3 regions of the Virgibacillus proomii genome follow, and region 1 is predicted to be linked to each of the others. Evidence: predicted binding sites of a transcription regulator. Region 1 holds the regulator's gene; each other region holds the start of a gene.
The links. The regulator Rex, encoded in region 1, represses fermentation and respiration genes when NADH is low (regulators of the CRP and FNR family bind a similar motif). The targets are predictions, from matches to a motif close to TTGTGAAATATTTCACAA.

Region 2: the regulator Rex is predicted to act here: its motif matches at 2,290-2,307, upstream of arcA (arginine deiminase).
Region 3: the regulator Rex is predicted to act here: its motif matches at 2,895-2,912, upstream of BN1066_RS16715 (cytochrome c oxidase subunit 2A).

Annotation. Positions count from the first base shown of each region.
Region 1 covers NZ_FUFN01000009.1:455,797-461,289, forward strand. Annotated here, with positions in the region: gene BN1066_RS04840 (CPBP family intramembrane glutamic endopeptidase) at 1-412, shown strand, start outside; gene BN1066_RS04845 (YdiK family protein) at 935-1,135, shown strand; gene BN1066_RS04850 (redox-sensing transcriptional repressor Rex) at 1,395-2,048, opposite strand; gene BN1066_RS04855 (ABC-F family ATP-binding cassette domain-containing protein) at 2,696-4,627, shown strand; gene BN1066_RS04860 (FtsW/RodA/SpoVE family cell cycle protein) at 4,995-5,493, opposite strand, start outside.
Region 2 covers NZ_FUFN01000010.1:708,299-713,791, reverse strand. Annotated here, with positions in the region: gene argF (ornithine carbamoyltransferase) at 1-656, opposite strand, end outside; gene arcA (arginine deiminase) at 887-2,128, opposite strand; gene argS (arginine--tRNA ligase) at 2,529-4,196, opposite strand.
Region 3 covers NZ_FUFN01000010.1:1,994,292-1,999,784, forward strand. Annotated here, with positions in the region: gene BN1066_RS16705 (SulP family inorganic anion transporter) at 1-743, shown strand, start outside; gene BN1066_RS16710 (queuosine precursor transporter) at 1,300-1,971, shown strand; gene BN1066_RS16715 (cytochrome c oxidase subunit 2A) at 3,058-3,201, shown strand; gene BN1066_RS16720 (cytochrome c oxidase subunit II) at 3,228-3,731, shown strand; gene BN1066_RS16725 (b(o/a)3-type cytochrome-c oxidase subunit 1) at 3,812-5,419, shown strand.

The DNA.
Region 1 (5,493 bases):
AATAATGGTATTTGGAATTAAACCAGGATCGGAAAACACCCAAGCGATCATGGACATTACAAGAGCGACACCGTTATTTATGATTATTCCAATTTTTGCAGCACCAATATTGGAAGAAATTATTTTTCGAAAAATCATCTTTGGTACATTATATAAGCGAACAAATTTCTTAATTGCAGCAATCTTATCAGCAGTGATTTTTGGATTTATCCACCGTGAACCTCAACATATTTTGGTATATGCTTCTATGGGCTTAGTATTCGCTTATCTATATGTAGAGACAAAACGTATCATAGTGCCAATTATTGCTCACATGGCTATGAACGCTTTTGTTGTTATCTCACAATACAATATGGATCCTGCAGAAATTGAACGACAATTAAATAAGTTGCAGACCATCCTACATTTATAAAGCGATTATATATACTTTTTTTAAGTAATTCTACTTGACATTCCAACATTACCAAGCAAAACGTTCTTTATTTCATCGTTATTAAGCTTTATGTTGATAAACAAAGATGAAAAGGTGTAGATGTTTTTACTAAATATAGCTTTAGCACCTTTCTTATCCACTAGCACTCAATATTTTAGAAAGCTATCTTTTTTCTTATACGATAAAGTGAAACTTCATTTCGTGGAACACGGAATGTTAGTACCACAAGGGTATGACCTAAAGGCCCTTGAACCAATCGGGCATTTAGGTGCCGTTTTCTCCCACTTACACCCTTTGCACGAACTCAAGCTCTTGAAGTGGGAGTCTTACGGCACCTTACATACGGTATAAGCCTAAAGTTTTATACTTTCCTATAGTGTAAGAAACAGCTTGATTCTTTTAAATACGAACAATATGGTTAAACCTATTATCATGTTTTCTTTTGGAAAGGGTTATGACAAAATCATATCGATAAATGTTTTTATTTTTGGAGGCTTTAACATGAAAATTTCACCCAAAACAATGGGGATTATTTATTTTATAATGGGCATATTCTTTACCTATATTGCTATTTTAAGTGTAGAAGAAACAGTTTGGAATATCACAACCATTGTACTAGCAATTTTTGCGACGCTTGAAATAGGAGTCACTATTCGTCTGTTGTCCATTCATTTTCGCTATAAAAATAAGAAGAAGGAATAGCGGTTAACAGCTCTATTCTTTCTTCTTATTTTTTCCTATATTTACTACAAGGAAAATCAATTCGTATGTAGTAAGAACAAAAGTTCAGGGGCGCGGTTAGCGACCCGTACAAACGGCAGATCTTCTAAAACAAATATAAATTCCTTCCTAGATAATAAAACATTATAACGATTAATAACTGCATATCTATTTAGCATGACTATTCTAGTTTATCGTCAACTAATTAGATTTTCTCCATTATCTTCAAGAATAAATAACTTTATTTTGCTTCCTCATCTTCTTCTGTCACTAATGGATAATGCTTTAAGAAATACACAAGTGCTTGCAGCTCTACTGCTAAATCAATATGGTGAACACGAATATGCTTAGGTACCGTAATTCGTGCAGGAGTAAAATTCAAAATACCCTCGATACCATGTTCTACTAAACGTTCTGTCATTCCTTGAGCTTCACCTGCTGGGATCGTAAGAATGGCAACATGAATATCTCCTAATTTATGCTCTAATTCATCGATGTGGTATACTGGAACATCGCTAATCGTCTTACCAACTTTTTCAGGGTCACTATCAAAAGCCATTTTGATTTTAATATTATTATTTTTCATAAAGTTATAATGTAAAAAAGCAGTACCCAAATTACCAACACCAATCAGGGCTACTTCCGTTACTTCATCTTGATCTAGAGTTTTACGAAAAAATTCAAGTAAGTATTCTACGTTATATCCATATCCTTTTTTGCCCAATGCACCGAAATAAGAGAAGTCTCTCCGGATTGTGGCCGAATCAACTTTTACTGCATCACTAAGCTCCTTAGAAGACACACGCTTCTTTCCTTGGTGGTTTAAATTATTAATAAATCGATAATACAGGGGCAATCGTTTTGCAGTTGCTTGAGGTATTTTGTTTTGTTCCATCATTCTTTTTCTTCTCCTTTTCGTTAGATTTGTATAATCTTTCACTTTAAAATAAAGCATCTTCATACAAATGTAAAAGAAACTATTTTTTAGGAATTACTCTATTATGTATCGCTTACATAATAATGTAATTCTTTTACAAACTAAATTTCTTACTTAAAACAGGACGGTTTATTCAGAGTCCTATACTTTTACTTGTGTTTCGTATGCTAAAGAATAAAAATACGAAATGAATCTTCATTCATTTTAAGCCTGCACGCTTAATAAAGCATTTGGTATACAAGAAGTTTTTACCCCCCTCTAGTAATAGAATACCATAATTGCTCACTCTACTATGTTCTCTATTTAAGCAAATTTTCACAATAGAAGTCTCTTTCGATATTACCATGAAAGTATCTTCTGTTAATCGAGACGGACGTAATCAAGTTCCACCTGCATCACGCTGTGGTAATTTTGTTCTTCCTTCTACTTTCTGCTTTATCATTTGTAAGATAAAAAAATCTCACAAAATAAAATTTAAGTCATACATACTAGATCCATATTTCTATTCTAGCAGAAAACTGGAAATAAGTCGTGACCTAGTTCACAATTATATTGATTATATTTAGTAAAGTAAGATACACTAGGGGAGATGAGGTGAACATTATATGATATTAATGCAAATAAATGGGCTTTATAAATCTTTTGGTGCTGATGAAATTTTATCAAATATAAAACTAGAAGTAAAAGACAATGATCGAATTGCAATTGTAGGCAGAAACGGTTCTGGTAAATCGACATTGCTGAAAATCATGGCTGGAGAATTGAGCTATGATCAAGGCGAATTAATCATGCCAAAAGGTTTAACAATTGGTTATTTATCACAGCACGTGGGGATAGAATCGGAAAAAACGATTTGGCAAGAGATGCTTGATGTATTTTCTGAATTACGTAAGCAAGAAGCTGAACTAAGGAAGCTGGAAAAGCAGATGCAACAAGCTGGAAACCAAACAGAAGAAGCCTATCAAAAGTTATTACATGAATATGATCATCTTCAACATACATTTGAACAAAATGGTGGTTATACTTACGAAGCAGAAATGAAATCTGTGTTAACAGGGTTGGCATTTGATAAATTTGATTATGACACTCCAATCCAGACATTAAGTGGTGGACAGAAAACACGTCTTTCGCTAGGAAAACTACTGCTAAAAAAGCCGAAATTACTCATTTTGGACGAGCCAACAAACCATTTAGATATTGAGACATTAAACTGGCTGGAAAACTACTTAATTGGCTACCCTGGTGCCGTTGTAGTGGTATCACATGATCGTTATTTTCTGGATAAAACCGTATCCATCGTTTATGAAATAGCACGTCACCAAACTAAGCGCTATATTGGTACGTATAGTAAATACTTAGAACAAAAGGCGCTTGATTTTGAAAGAGAATTAAAAGAATATGAAAAGCAACAGACAGAAATTAAAAAAATGGAAGAATTTATTCAGCGAAATATTGTGCGCGCTTCTACCACAAAGCGTGCTCAGAGTAGACGTAAACAGTTAGAAAAAATGGAGAAGCTGAATCGTCCCCTTGGAGATGAGGCCTCTGCTGCTTTTTCATTTCAAATTAATCGGCGCAGTGGAAATGATGTGCTGAAAGTAAACGAGCTTGCCTTTTGCTACCCAGGTGAACAGGAATACTTATTTCAACACGTCCATTTACAAATAAATCGAGGCGAGCGAATTGCTCTTGTTGGACCAAACGGGGTAGGAAAGACGACGCTTTTAAAAATAATTATTGGTAAACTTAAAGCTAGTCAAGGTAGCGTTCAGCTAGGTACAAACGTTCAAATCGGTTATTACGATCAAGAACAGGCAGACTTACATTCCACCAAGACAGTGCTGATGGAACTATGGGATGATTACCCAACGATGAACGAAAAAGATATACGTACTGTATTGGGAAACTTTCTTTTTTCAGGGGATGATGTGTTAAAGCCTGTGCAAGCACTAAGTGGTGGGGAAAAGGCACGATTGGCATTAGCTAAATTAATGTTGCAAAAAGCAAATCTATTGATCTTAGACGAACCAACAAACCATTTAGATATTGATAGTAAGGAAGTGCTGGAAGCGGCATTAATGGATTTCCCGGGAAGTATTTTATTTGTTTCTCATGATCGATACTTCATAAATAAAATTGCTGACCAAGTTGCCGAGTTACAAAAACACAAAACCACTGTCTATTTGGGAGACTATGATTATTATTTAGAAAAAAAAGCAGAAGAAGCAGAAATAAAACGTCTGGAGAAGATACAGCAACAAGTTGTGCTAAAAGAAAAACCTGTAAAAGAAACGAAGCGTAACTATGAGCGGGATAAGCAAATTCAACGAGAACAGCGAAAAAAAAGAAGACGAATTGCAGCACTGGAAGAAAAAATTGAAGCACTTGAAATAGAAATTAAACAATTAGAAAAGAGCATGGAAAGTCCTGAAATTTATCAAGATCATGAAAAAGCATTGGAGTTATCCAATGAGACGAACAAGCGAAAGCAAACAGTAGAACAGCTCATGGAGGAATGGGCTGAACTGCAAGAATAAATTAAAAATCTATCTATAATGAAATAAAGTAGGATTGATATTATAAATTGTACCGCATTGGGATGTCTACGCCCACATTGTTCTATTTAACTAAATAATTGATAGTTTTAAACATAACATTTACGTTTGCACACCAATTAAAACTCCATTAATTTTCTATTTAATGAAAGTATAGTTACTTTAGACCTTGTTTTAGCATATCCTAAATAATCTCGGTAATATTCTGCCATTTTAAACTTCAACTAAGTCCAAAGTATGATAACTTTGGGCTAGCTCCGCATTCCAATAAAAATGCTCCCATATAAGTAAGCGAGCTATTATATAACCTGCTTACCTAAAAGGGAGCATTACACTTTATCCACAAGGTTTATTTAAATAAATAGTCATTTTGTATCGAGTTTTCAACAGCAATTCGATATATGATTCCTAATCCTAGCATCGTGGACAACACCGAGCTTCCGCCATAACTTATTAACAATAATGGAATGCCTGTAACCGGCATAATTCCTAATGCCATTCCAATATTTTGAAATACATGAATAAGCATTAAGCTCATATAACCAAAACAAACATATGCCGCAAAGGTTGAGTGCTTATAAATAGATAAACCAAGCATGACTAGTTTATACAACAGTATAAAATAAAGAAAAACAACAAAAGCACTACCAACAAAGCCAAAGCTTTCCCCGATAATGGCAAAGATAAAATCGGTTTGGGCCTCTGGAAAGGATACTTGCTGATTTCCTATTCCTTTTCCAAATAATTGCCCGGAACCTAACGCCATAAAAGCCTGTTCAAAATGCCATTTTGCATCACTGGTTTGCTGCGCTGGATCAAACCAGGTCATAATTCGGTCAATTTGATAA
Region 2 (5,493 bases), on a different contig from region 1:
GTAATCGTAATTTTTGCTCCAGAATCTTTAGCCACTTCCTCCGCGTAAGTGACTATATCTTGGTCAGGAAATAACACTTCTGGAGAACAGATCCGAACGTCCATCCCAACTTTTGCTCCACCTATTAATAAGCTGTTACCCATATTATTTCTGCCATCACCAACGTAAACGAACTTAACTCCTTTTAAATGTCCAAGATGTTCTTTAATGGTTAATAAATCAGCAAGAATTTGTGTTGGATGAAATTCATTTGTCAAACCATTCCAAACTGGTACACCTGAATGTTCTGCTAAACCATTTACGGTTTCCTGATCAAATCCACGGAATTCTATGCCGTCAAACATTCTTCCCAATACAATCGCCGTATCACGAACCGACTCTTTCTTACCAAATTGAATATCGTTTTTTCCGAGATACTCTGGATGAGCCCCTAAATCAATACAAGCAACTGTAAAAGCACATCGCGTTCTAGTTGATGGCTTTTCAAATAATAAGGCAATATTTTGCCCCTTCATATAGTGATGCGGAATGCCTGCTTTTTTCTTTTCTTTTAAGTCGGCTGCTAAATCAAGCAAATAATTTATTTCGTCTTCTGTAAAATCTTTTAAAGTCAAAAAATGTCTGCCTGTTAATTGATCCGTTAATTTTGTTCCCATTTCCATCCTCCTAATTTTTTTATTTTATTCTAAATAATGGTAATTACTTGTTGGTTAAGTAGCCATTCACCTATAGTTTTTATATTCCATAAAAAAGATTATCTACGTATACATCCTTGTTGTAATCTTCACTAGTATGCCAAGGATCTGAATGTTCACTAGCAGTGATTTCTTGAATGGTCCAGCTTATGAGGATATACACGGCTATGAAAGCACTTAACACATTATTTTTAACTATCCGTTCCTATATCTTTTCTTGATAAAGGCATACTCATGCAACGGGGGCCGCCACGACCTCTGGATAATTCGGAGCTAATTACTTCAATTACTTCAATACCATGTTCGCGAAGCAATTTATTAGACACATAGTTGCGGTCATATGTGACAACTACACCAGGAGCAATGGCCAATGTGTTGGAACCATCATTCCATTGTTCTCTCGGTGCAGCAATGACATCTCCGCCACCACATGGAATTAAAGTCACATCCTTTAGCCCTAATACTTCTTTTAATGTTTCCAACAAATTCGTTTTATGCGTTATTTTTACAGTATCTTCTTCTTCTCCTTTTTCCAGAATATAAATGTCCATTTCTCCATCTTTATTCTGTATTTCAGGATGAATGGTAAATTTATCGAAATCAACCATCGTAAATACCGTATCTAAATGCATAAACGCTCTTGATTTTGGGATCTCCACAGCAACGACGCGTTTTATATCTGTTTGTCGTTTAAAAATATTAATCGCTAGTTGTTCTATTGCCTTTGCTGCTGTTCTTGCACTTATTCCAACTGCAATTGTATCTTTACTTAAAACTAGCTCATCACCGCCTTCTATCGGACAAGGGTAATCTCGATCCAACCAAATAGGTATATCAGACTCCGCATATCTTGGATGATGACGGATGATATAACTCATAAACAGAGATTCTCGTCTCCTGGCAACTTCCCTCATTGTATTAATGGTTAAACCATTTCCTATCGTTGCTGCTGGATCTCGGGTGAAATAAAGATTAGGCATTGGATCTAAATAAAATGGATAATGATTATCTAACAATTCATATAGATGCTTTCTATTCTCCAACGGTATTTCTGATTTTCGTACACCTGCCATCACTTTTTTTACCATCTCTTCTGTATCAAAGGACAATAAATAATCAGCTACTTTTTGAGAACCACCGCCATGGATATTAGATTCCTTCAATACATCCATAACAAATTGCTTTTTTAACTCTTCTGTATGAAGCGCTTCCGTCATTAAATTCGATAAATATAACACTTCAATTCCTCTATTTTGTAACGTCGCTGCAAAATAATCATGCTCTTTTTGCATCATTGGTAAATGTGGGATATCATCGAATAACAAATGCTCTAAATAATCAGGGGTTAAATTTTCAATTTCTTTACCTGGACGATGTAACAATACGGATTTCAGCTCACCAATTTCCGACGTAACTTGTAATGGTTGCTTCATTTAAATACCTCCTCATATCATAAAAAAACTAATTTTCATCATTAAAATCTAAACTTGTCAACAATTAAATCTCATGCACTCCTGTACGACTTAAATACATGGTTTGTCTTGGTGTTAGTATAAACAGATCACAAACAGTTATTCATTGTTTATAAAGGGATTTGTTAAATCATACACGATTATTTTCTTGCTTTTATTTATAACAAATGGTAATTAGGGTAAATAGAATAAAAAATACCCTTTCGAAAAAATGGTGTATTTTTTTACCATCTACCTTAATTCAATAACTTTCTTTTTCTTTTACATTATAGAGGCTATTTTGTTATCTAAATTTAGACACAAAAAAACCGTCTTAGTTGGTGAACTTTTCACAACTAAGGCGGTTTTTAATCTTTACGTTTTACATTTGTTCTGGAGCATGCACACCAATTAGACGGAGCGCATTGTCAATCGTTATTTTAACAGCTTCCAACAATGCCAAACGAGCCTTTGTTAAGGCTAATTGTGTTTCATCCAACACTTTTTCTGCGTTATAGAAACTGTGTAATGCGGAAGCTAAGTCAAAAGCATATTGCGTTATTTTGTGCGGTATTCGTTTCTCTGCTGCATCTAACACAAGCTGTGGAAATTCCCCCAGCATCTTTAATAATTCCTTCTCACTAGAATACTGTAACAGGGAAGCATCGTACTCCGTATAAGAATACCCCGCTACTTTTGCTTTATTTAATAGTGTACAAATCCGTGCATGTGCGTACTGTACATAGTAAACAGGGTTTTCGTTTGATTGTGAACGTGCAAGGTTAATGTCAAAATCTAAATGCGTGTCACAGGAACGTGTATTCATCATATAGCGCATCGCATCTACTCCAACCTCTTCCATTAATTGACGAAGCGTTAACGCCTTCCCGGATCGCTTACTCATTTTCACTCTTTCTCCATCTTCAAATAGGTTCACCATCTGAATAATGGCTGTTTCTAATGTATCTTTTGGATACCCTAACGCTTGAATCGCTGCCTCCATCCGCGGAACATACCCATGGTGATCGGCTCCCCAAACATTAATCAGCTTATCAAAACCCCGCTCCAGCTTATCGTTATGATATGCGATATCCGAAGCTAAGTACGTATAACTGCCATCTGATTTAATGACCACTCTGTCTTTATCGTCCCCATATTTTGTTGTCCGAAACCAGGTTGCGCCGTCTTTTTCGTATATTTCACCGGATTTGCGCATTTTATCCAAAGCCTGATTTACTTTTCCTTCCTTATATAAAGATATTTCCGAAAACCAGTTATCAAATTTGACCCGAAATCGTTGCAAATCGTTTTCAATCTTTTTCAATTCATACTCTAATCCATATTGGCGAAAATACGCTAAACGTTCTTCCTTCGATTGATGGAGCCACGTATCGCCTTCTTCAGTAGCCAATTCTTCCCCTATCTGAATAATATCCTGTCCGTAATAGCCATCTTCCGGCATCTCTGCTTCTAGTCCTAATGCTTGCATATAACGTGCTTCTACAGACAGAGCTAAATTATGAATTTGATTTCCGGCATCATTAATATAATACTCACGCTCTACCTCATATCCAGCTGCTTCTAATACGTTACAGAGTGCATCCCCATAACTTGCACCGCGCGCATGTCCTAAATGAAGATCTCCAGTCGGATTGGCAGAAACGAATTCTACTTGAATTCGCATACCTTTTTTTGGATGCTTACCATAATCTTCTCGCGTTTGCAAAACATGAGGGAGCAATGGTATTAAATAATCACTGTCCATAAAGATATTGATAAATCCAGGCCCGGCAATTTCCATTTTACGAATATGTGTACCTTGCAAATCCAAATGATCGATAATAGCCTGAGCTATTTCTCTTGGGGGCTGTTTAGCTACTTTAGTTAACTGCATAGCGATATTTGTAGCGTAATCCCCATGCTGTTCATTACTCGGTTTTTCCAACAGAATTGGCGGAGTATCGGACTCTTGAACCACTAATTTGGCTCTTAAAATAGATTGACCTACCGCATTTTTTATCGCAGCTTCTGTCTTTTGTATGATATTCATTGGTGTTGTCCTCCTTGTGAATTTTAACTGCCTTGTAAACTATATTAATTCATAATGAAACAATAACAAGAAGCAAAAAATGGAATAGTTTCACTATGTAATTCCCTACATGAAGTCTTCTGTTTGCTTTTATAATGTATAAGCGTTACATAACCATTTTCACCATTTTTAGAATAAATATTATACGTACTTTTACTCACCGTACGAATTGTTTTAATAATCCTTTACGGTAAAGCTTGAAATGGCAACGTGTTGAGCTGCAATAAGTATACCAAGTACATTTTTCTACGCGGTTAATTTTAAGAATTTTACATAAGAGTTGGAGAAGCAGGACAACAAAGAAATACGATACAGCATTATGAATTGGTTTACTTTTTGCTAGTTTGCGTGCTATTTTCAGGTCATTGATTAGGAATTTAAGCTATGACCAAAAAATCATTTGGGTCTTTCTTATGGATACTGTAAAGTGACTGTTCCATCCTTTTAATATCACACCCATTTTTTCCAACTGATTGTATCAGCACCTTCACAATATCCTACCCCCATCATCGGCTTGTACTTAAGCACTACCACATAATCAATTTGGACAGACCAAGGTGAGCCAACATTTTCTGTGAGCCCAATCTGTCTATTTCCAACACTTCTTCATCTAATTTGGCGCACTTTACCTTCATCCCTAAAATTATGTATTAAATTCAATCAATCTTCTCATCATAGTATCTTTTGGTCAAGATAAGTTGGGCTGGCTAAAGCAGCGTTGGCAAAGATAAAAATGACTGCTAAATTCTTTAGAAATTATAAGTTGAGCTTGATATAGAGTTCCTTTTGTAGGTTTAGATAGTCCAATCTGTTCAAACATATTCTTGTTTAGTTTTTTAGAACTACCTCCTGTAACCTTTTCCAGAGTACGAGGAATGAGCCTATGGAAAGGCAATTATTCAGATAGTAAACTTGTTACGTATAAAGTTAAAGAATAAATTAATTTAAAGCACTTGTCTTTTTTGGTAACTTGGGATATCGAAAATATAGAAAAAAAGGGGGGGAAACGATATGATCAACATAGGAATCGGAGTATCTATTTCTGGGGCTAGTTAGCAAAGCTTCTTAAAAGATGGTTATTTTCATATTCTTCCAAAAAATAAATGTGGCAAAATGGTTACACTGTATTTAACAATGAAATGATAAATTTAATTGCTAAACTGAATCTCATATATACTGATTTTATATTTATATTCCAAGTCACTCTCTTACTATAATATAATACGTAGCTTCGTAACTTTGGAGTATCGTTTCCATT
Region 3 (5,493 bases), on a different contig from region 1:
CATCAAGTATTCCTCTAGCAAGTATGGCTCCTATATTAATGGTTGTTGCCTATAATATGAGTGAATATAAATCTTTTACACATATTCTTAAATTAAGGTCCAGCGACTCTCTCGTTTTAGTAACTACTTTTTTATTAACCGTGTTTGTTAACCTAACTGTGGCTGTTCAAATTGGTTTACTGCTTGCAATGGTTTCGTTTATTAAACGAATGAGTGAAGTTCTTCAAGTAAGAAGAGTAATTCCGGATATGATGAAGGAAACAACAAATGATCGTAATTTTGAATCGCTCACATCCGTTTGTCCACAGCTTTCCTTTTATACTATTGCAGGCCCTTTATTTTTTGGCGCTGCTGATAAGTTTGAATCTATCATCACTCGGTCCATTAACAAACGCCCAACAGCGCTTATCTTGAAAATGAAGCATGTTTCCACATTAGATGCTACAGGTGCAGCAAACTTAGATTCACTGGTAACCGATTTTAATAATATTGGTGGAATTACAATTATATCAGAAGCAAATGATGATGTACTTGAAATGTTACAAATAAGTGGGCTGTATGATAAAATTGGCGCAGAGAACATCTTTAAACGTTCAGAAGATGCAGTCAATTATGGACTGCAGCTGATTCAAGTAAGTAAATGCTCTATTTGCGCAAAAGAGAAACGAAATACATGTAAAGCATTTAGAGAAAGCAGCGATTTATTAGAAGTAACGGAAGGAATAAAATATCCAAATCGTTAACAATTTTTGAAACTTTTCGTCCGAATAAGTGAATAAACAAGGATGTTTTCCCTTGCAGACTATCGAGAACTTTTCGATAGTCTTTTTTATCTAGGAAACTATAAAACTTACATGGTTGGATAATTTATTCAGCTTCAACGCCGAAGCCCCTTTGAGATCGGCTTCACTCTCCTTGTGACTCGGGTAGCCTTCTCGTCGGAATTTAAGTGATCGAGCAACGAATAAACTTCGATCTCCTTCCTGCGAGTTTAGGTCCATCCTTGTCGATGGCGAGCTTGGCATTTTCCTTTTTATTTTAAAGTATGAACAAACAAGGTTAAAATCTCCCTATCGTATACTTCTTTGTTGTTTATGTTTTATCTTTGTTTGATAAACCTGTCATATGTTCATAAAGTACGGCTTCTCATTTCAAACCTTCCTTTTATTTATGCTTGAAAGATTTTTAGGAAAAAAGTCAAGCTTCCTTGCGTTTTGTTCATTTGCTTCGGTATAATAGCTGTTGTATTTTCACGGTTCGAGAACCCCCCCTCGTCATCAAAACTAAGGAGGAATTTTATTGGCTAATGAACTTATTTGGATTATACTTGCAATCGTAAACTTCACACTACTACTTCTTTTTTATAAATGGTTTGGTAGAACTGGTCTTTATATATGGATTGGTATGGCAACAATTTTAGCCAATATCCAAGTATTAAAGACAGTTGATCTGATCGGGTTCACGGCAACTCTTGGTAATATTTTATATGGTACGGCTTATTTAGCGACTGATATTATTAACGAAAAATATGGTAAAGCAGAAGCAAAAAAAGCTGTTTGGATGGGGTTTGCAACCTTAGTAACAATGACGTTATTAATGCAGGGTACACTGGCATTTGAGCCTAGTGCAGATGATGTTGCCCATGAAGCACTGGCAACGATATTTAATTTAATTCCTCGCATTGCTGCCGGTAGTCTTGCTGCTTATTTAATCAGTCAATCTTTTGATGTCTGGATGTATGATAAAATAAGAAAATTATTTCCGTCTGATCGACATTTGTGGATCAGAAATAACGGCAGTACTGGCATAAGTCAATTATTGGATACGATTGTGTTTTGTACGATTGCCTTTTACGGAACTTATCCGACTAATGTTTTTATGGAAATCTTTTTTACTACGTATATCATTAAATTTATTGTAGCGTTAGTCGACACACCATTTATGTATATAGCTAAAAGGATGAAAGGATAATACAAGCTTACTAGCACAGTCTTATTAGCTAAGCGTTAATTATGTACTTAAATAAAGTAGCATCATAAAAAGATAGTGAAAAGACTTAAATATAGACGGTATTTCCGTGCATTGACGGAGATTAGGACACAATACTTTTATGGATCCATTTTTGGTCTTCCTAGAAAGTAATGAGTGGCAGTTTGGTGTGGGAAGTTACCAGGTACATGAAGAAGGCCAATAAATCACGGCCATCAATGTGTTGAGAAAAACCGTCGAACCAAAGATGTGAAGTAATCTTTTTTATCTTCTTAAGTAAACTTGTTTCCCCTGTTTCTTTACATCCACACAGCAATTGTTTTATTAGGATTTTCCTTTCATGAATTTTATTGCAATGAAAAAAGTAATGACAAAAGTAAAGATTAAAATCGATCCAGTCTCTCCAAAAATGATACGTTTCTAAAAACTTCTCTCCCCTCTTCAGCTATTCATTCCTTTTACGATGCATAATATACTAGGGAATTACCCAAGAATTTAATGAACATTTAGAGCCCGGACGTAATGAAACTGTCTATGCAATTACGATATCCAAAACAGAGAGGTAGGACAGAAATAAAGGCGTATTTGCAGAATGAAAGAAAGATAATATGAAGACTGTTAAGAAAATAAAAACAACCTTAATTAGTAAGGAGCTTGTAATAAGCTACTGCTAATCTAATACATATTCTTATCTAGTTTTTATTTTATACATTGATCAAATTATCACCAAATGGATATTTCACGAATAAGTAATGGAATTCATTGATTAGCATATCTTTCCCCTGTCAACCACTTTTAACTCTATAAATCCCTTTCCTTCCGTTCTCAAAACAAACAACTTTTTCCTCGTTTTAACCGTAGCCTTTATTAAAAAGACAATAATTAGTAACGATTCCGTTAAAATTTTGTCAAAAACTTTCCAAACAAAAAAGTATGTAAAATTGCCATATCAACGAACAATTAGATAAATGAACAAATTATGAAAACGTTATCAATTCACCTTTTTTTACTATTTTCCTTTGTATAATGGAACTAGGTCGGAATTCTCATCAAAAGGAGGGGGTTAACATGAGTACGATGAACAAAAAGAAAAAGTCTGAGCAACAGCATAAAGAGCCCAATTTAAAAGGTACGCTAATCTCGGTATTCCTACTAGGTCTATTTATTATCGTCGCATGGTTCAGCGTATTTTATATTTTTATTGATCGGTAAGGTTAAAGATAAGGGGAGTGATGGGAATGCATTTTCATAAATATGAGAAAATCTGGCTTGTATTTGGAGTTGGTTCATTAGCACTTTTTTTAACTATTCTAGGATTTGGGGCATTTTGGAAAGGAACACATCCACAGAGCCACGGGGCGACCATTGATCCAAAAAATATTGAAGCACATGAAGCGTTTAAACAAGAAAATCTCGGCTTAACCAAAGTAGAAGATAATAAGTATATCGTTAATATGGTTGCTTCTGCATTTAATTATGATTTTGGATTAGACAATGAAGGAAATCCAGTCAGAAAAATAACAATTCCTAAAGGCTCTACGGTATTGTTTCAAATAACGACGAAGGATGTTATCCATGGTTTTAATATTACTGGTACCAATGTCAATATGATGGTTGAGCCAGGGTATATAAGCCAAATGGAAACAGTTCTAAAAGAGCCTGGTGAATATACCGTTGTATGTAATGAATACTGTGGTGTTGGTCATCATTTAATGTTTGCTACTGTGGAGGTGGTTGAATAATGGCTTTACCAAAGACATTTAAGGTAATCAATGAGGCACCAAAGCTTTTCCCTTTTTCCAACAAAGAGGCAAAACTTTATATGTCCTTTATGTATGTTACATTTATTTCTTTACTAATCGGCGGATTGATGGGATTTTTACAAACACTTGTTCGTTCTGGTACGATCACATTACCCTGGGGAATTGATTACTACCAAGTTTTAACTGTTCACGGAGTTATATTAGCACTCGTTTTAACTACATTTTTTATCATTGGATTTCAATTTTCTCTAATGGGAAAAACAGTGGGAATATCTCAAAAGCAAAGACAAGTAGCATGGATTAGCTTTTGGATAATGCTAATTGGTACTATCATAACAGCCACAATGATTTTATTAGGAAAGGCAAGTGTTCTATATACTTTTTACGCACCATTGAAAGCACATCCTTTATTTTATATCGGCTTGGCCCTAGTAATTGTTGGTACTTGGTTTGCAGGAATGGTTAATTTTCGTCAGCTCTATGTATGGAAAAAAGCACATCCCGGACAGAAGTCGCCACTTTTAGCTTTTATGGTTACGATTAATATGATTATGTGGATTATTGCCTCACTTGGTGTAGCAACTTCGGTTCTTGTGCAATTTATCCCGTGGTCACTAGGGTATGCCGAAACAATTAACGTATTAGTAAGCAGGACATTGTTTTGGTACTTTGGCCATCCGCTTGTTTATTTTTGGTTATTGCCAGCTTATATGGCATGGTATGCAATTATTCCCAAAATTATTGGTGGGAAAATTTTTAGCGATTCATTAGCTAGACTATCGTTTATTTTATTTTTGTTCTTCTCCATTCCCGTTGGTTTCCATCACCAGCTTACGGAGCCGGGAATTGATCCGGTTTGGAAATTCATCCAAGTTGTACTCACCTTTATGGTAGTGGTACCAACCTTAATGACCGCATTTTCTTTATTTGCAACATTTGAGATCACTGGCCGTAAGAAAGGTCACAAAGGACTATTTGGCTGGTTTAAACATTTGCCATGGAAGGATGTACGGTTCTTAGCTCCTATGCTCGGTATGCTTGCGCTTATCCCTGGAGGTGCCGGAGGAATTATTAATGCTTCACATCAAATGAACGCTGTTGTTCATAATACGATGTGGGTTACCGGGCATTTTCATCTGACGGTTGCTACAACTGTTATTTTAACTTTCTTTGGGGTTGCCTATTGGTTAATTCCACATTTGACCGGCAGAAAACTAACCAAATCCATCAATAAATTAGGAATTATTCAATCCATTATTTGGGTTGTAGGAATGGCAATTATGTCAACTTCTATGCATATTCAAGGTTTGCTTGGTGGTCCTAGACGTTCCTCCTATTCGGAATATGGAGGAACAGAACAGGCTTCTGAATGGATTGGTTATCAAATTGCTCAAGCTATTGGTGGTACGATTCTATTTATTGGCGTTATTTTGATGGTGTATATTTTTATCAAATTAACCTTTTTTGCTCCAAAAGGAGTGGAAGAATTTCCAGTTGGTGAGGAAGAACCAGACGCTCAGCCAACACCAAAATTTATGGAAAACTGGAAGCTCTGGATCTGTATCACGGTTGCTCTTATTTTATTTGCTTACACCGTACCGTTTATCGATATTATTCAAAACTCTCCACCTGGGTCTCCTCCTTTTGATTGGCCTGTTGGAAGTTAATAAATGAAAAAAGTGCTGGGAGATAAGTAAATACTAAATAGCACAAACCGAACAATTATAAATGAATTGTTCGG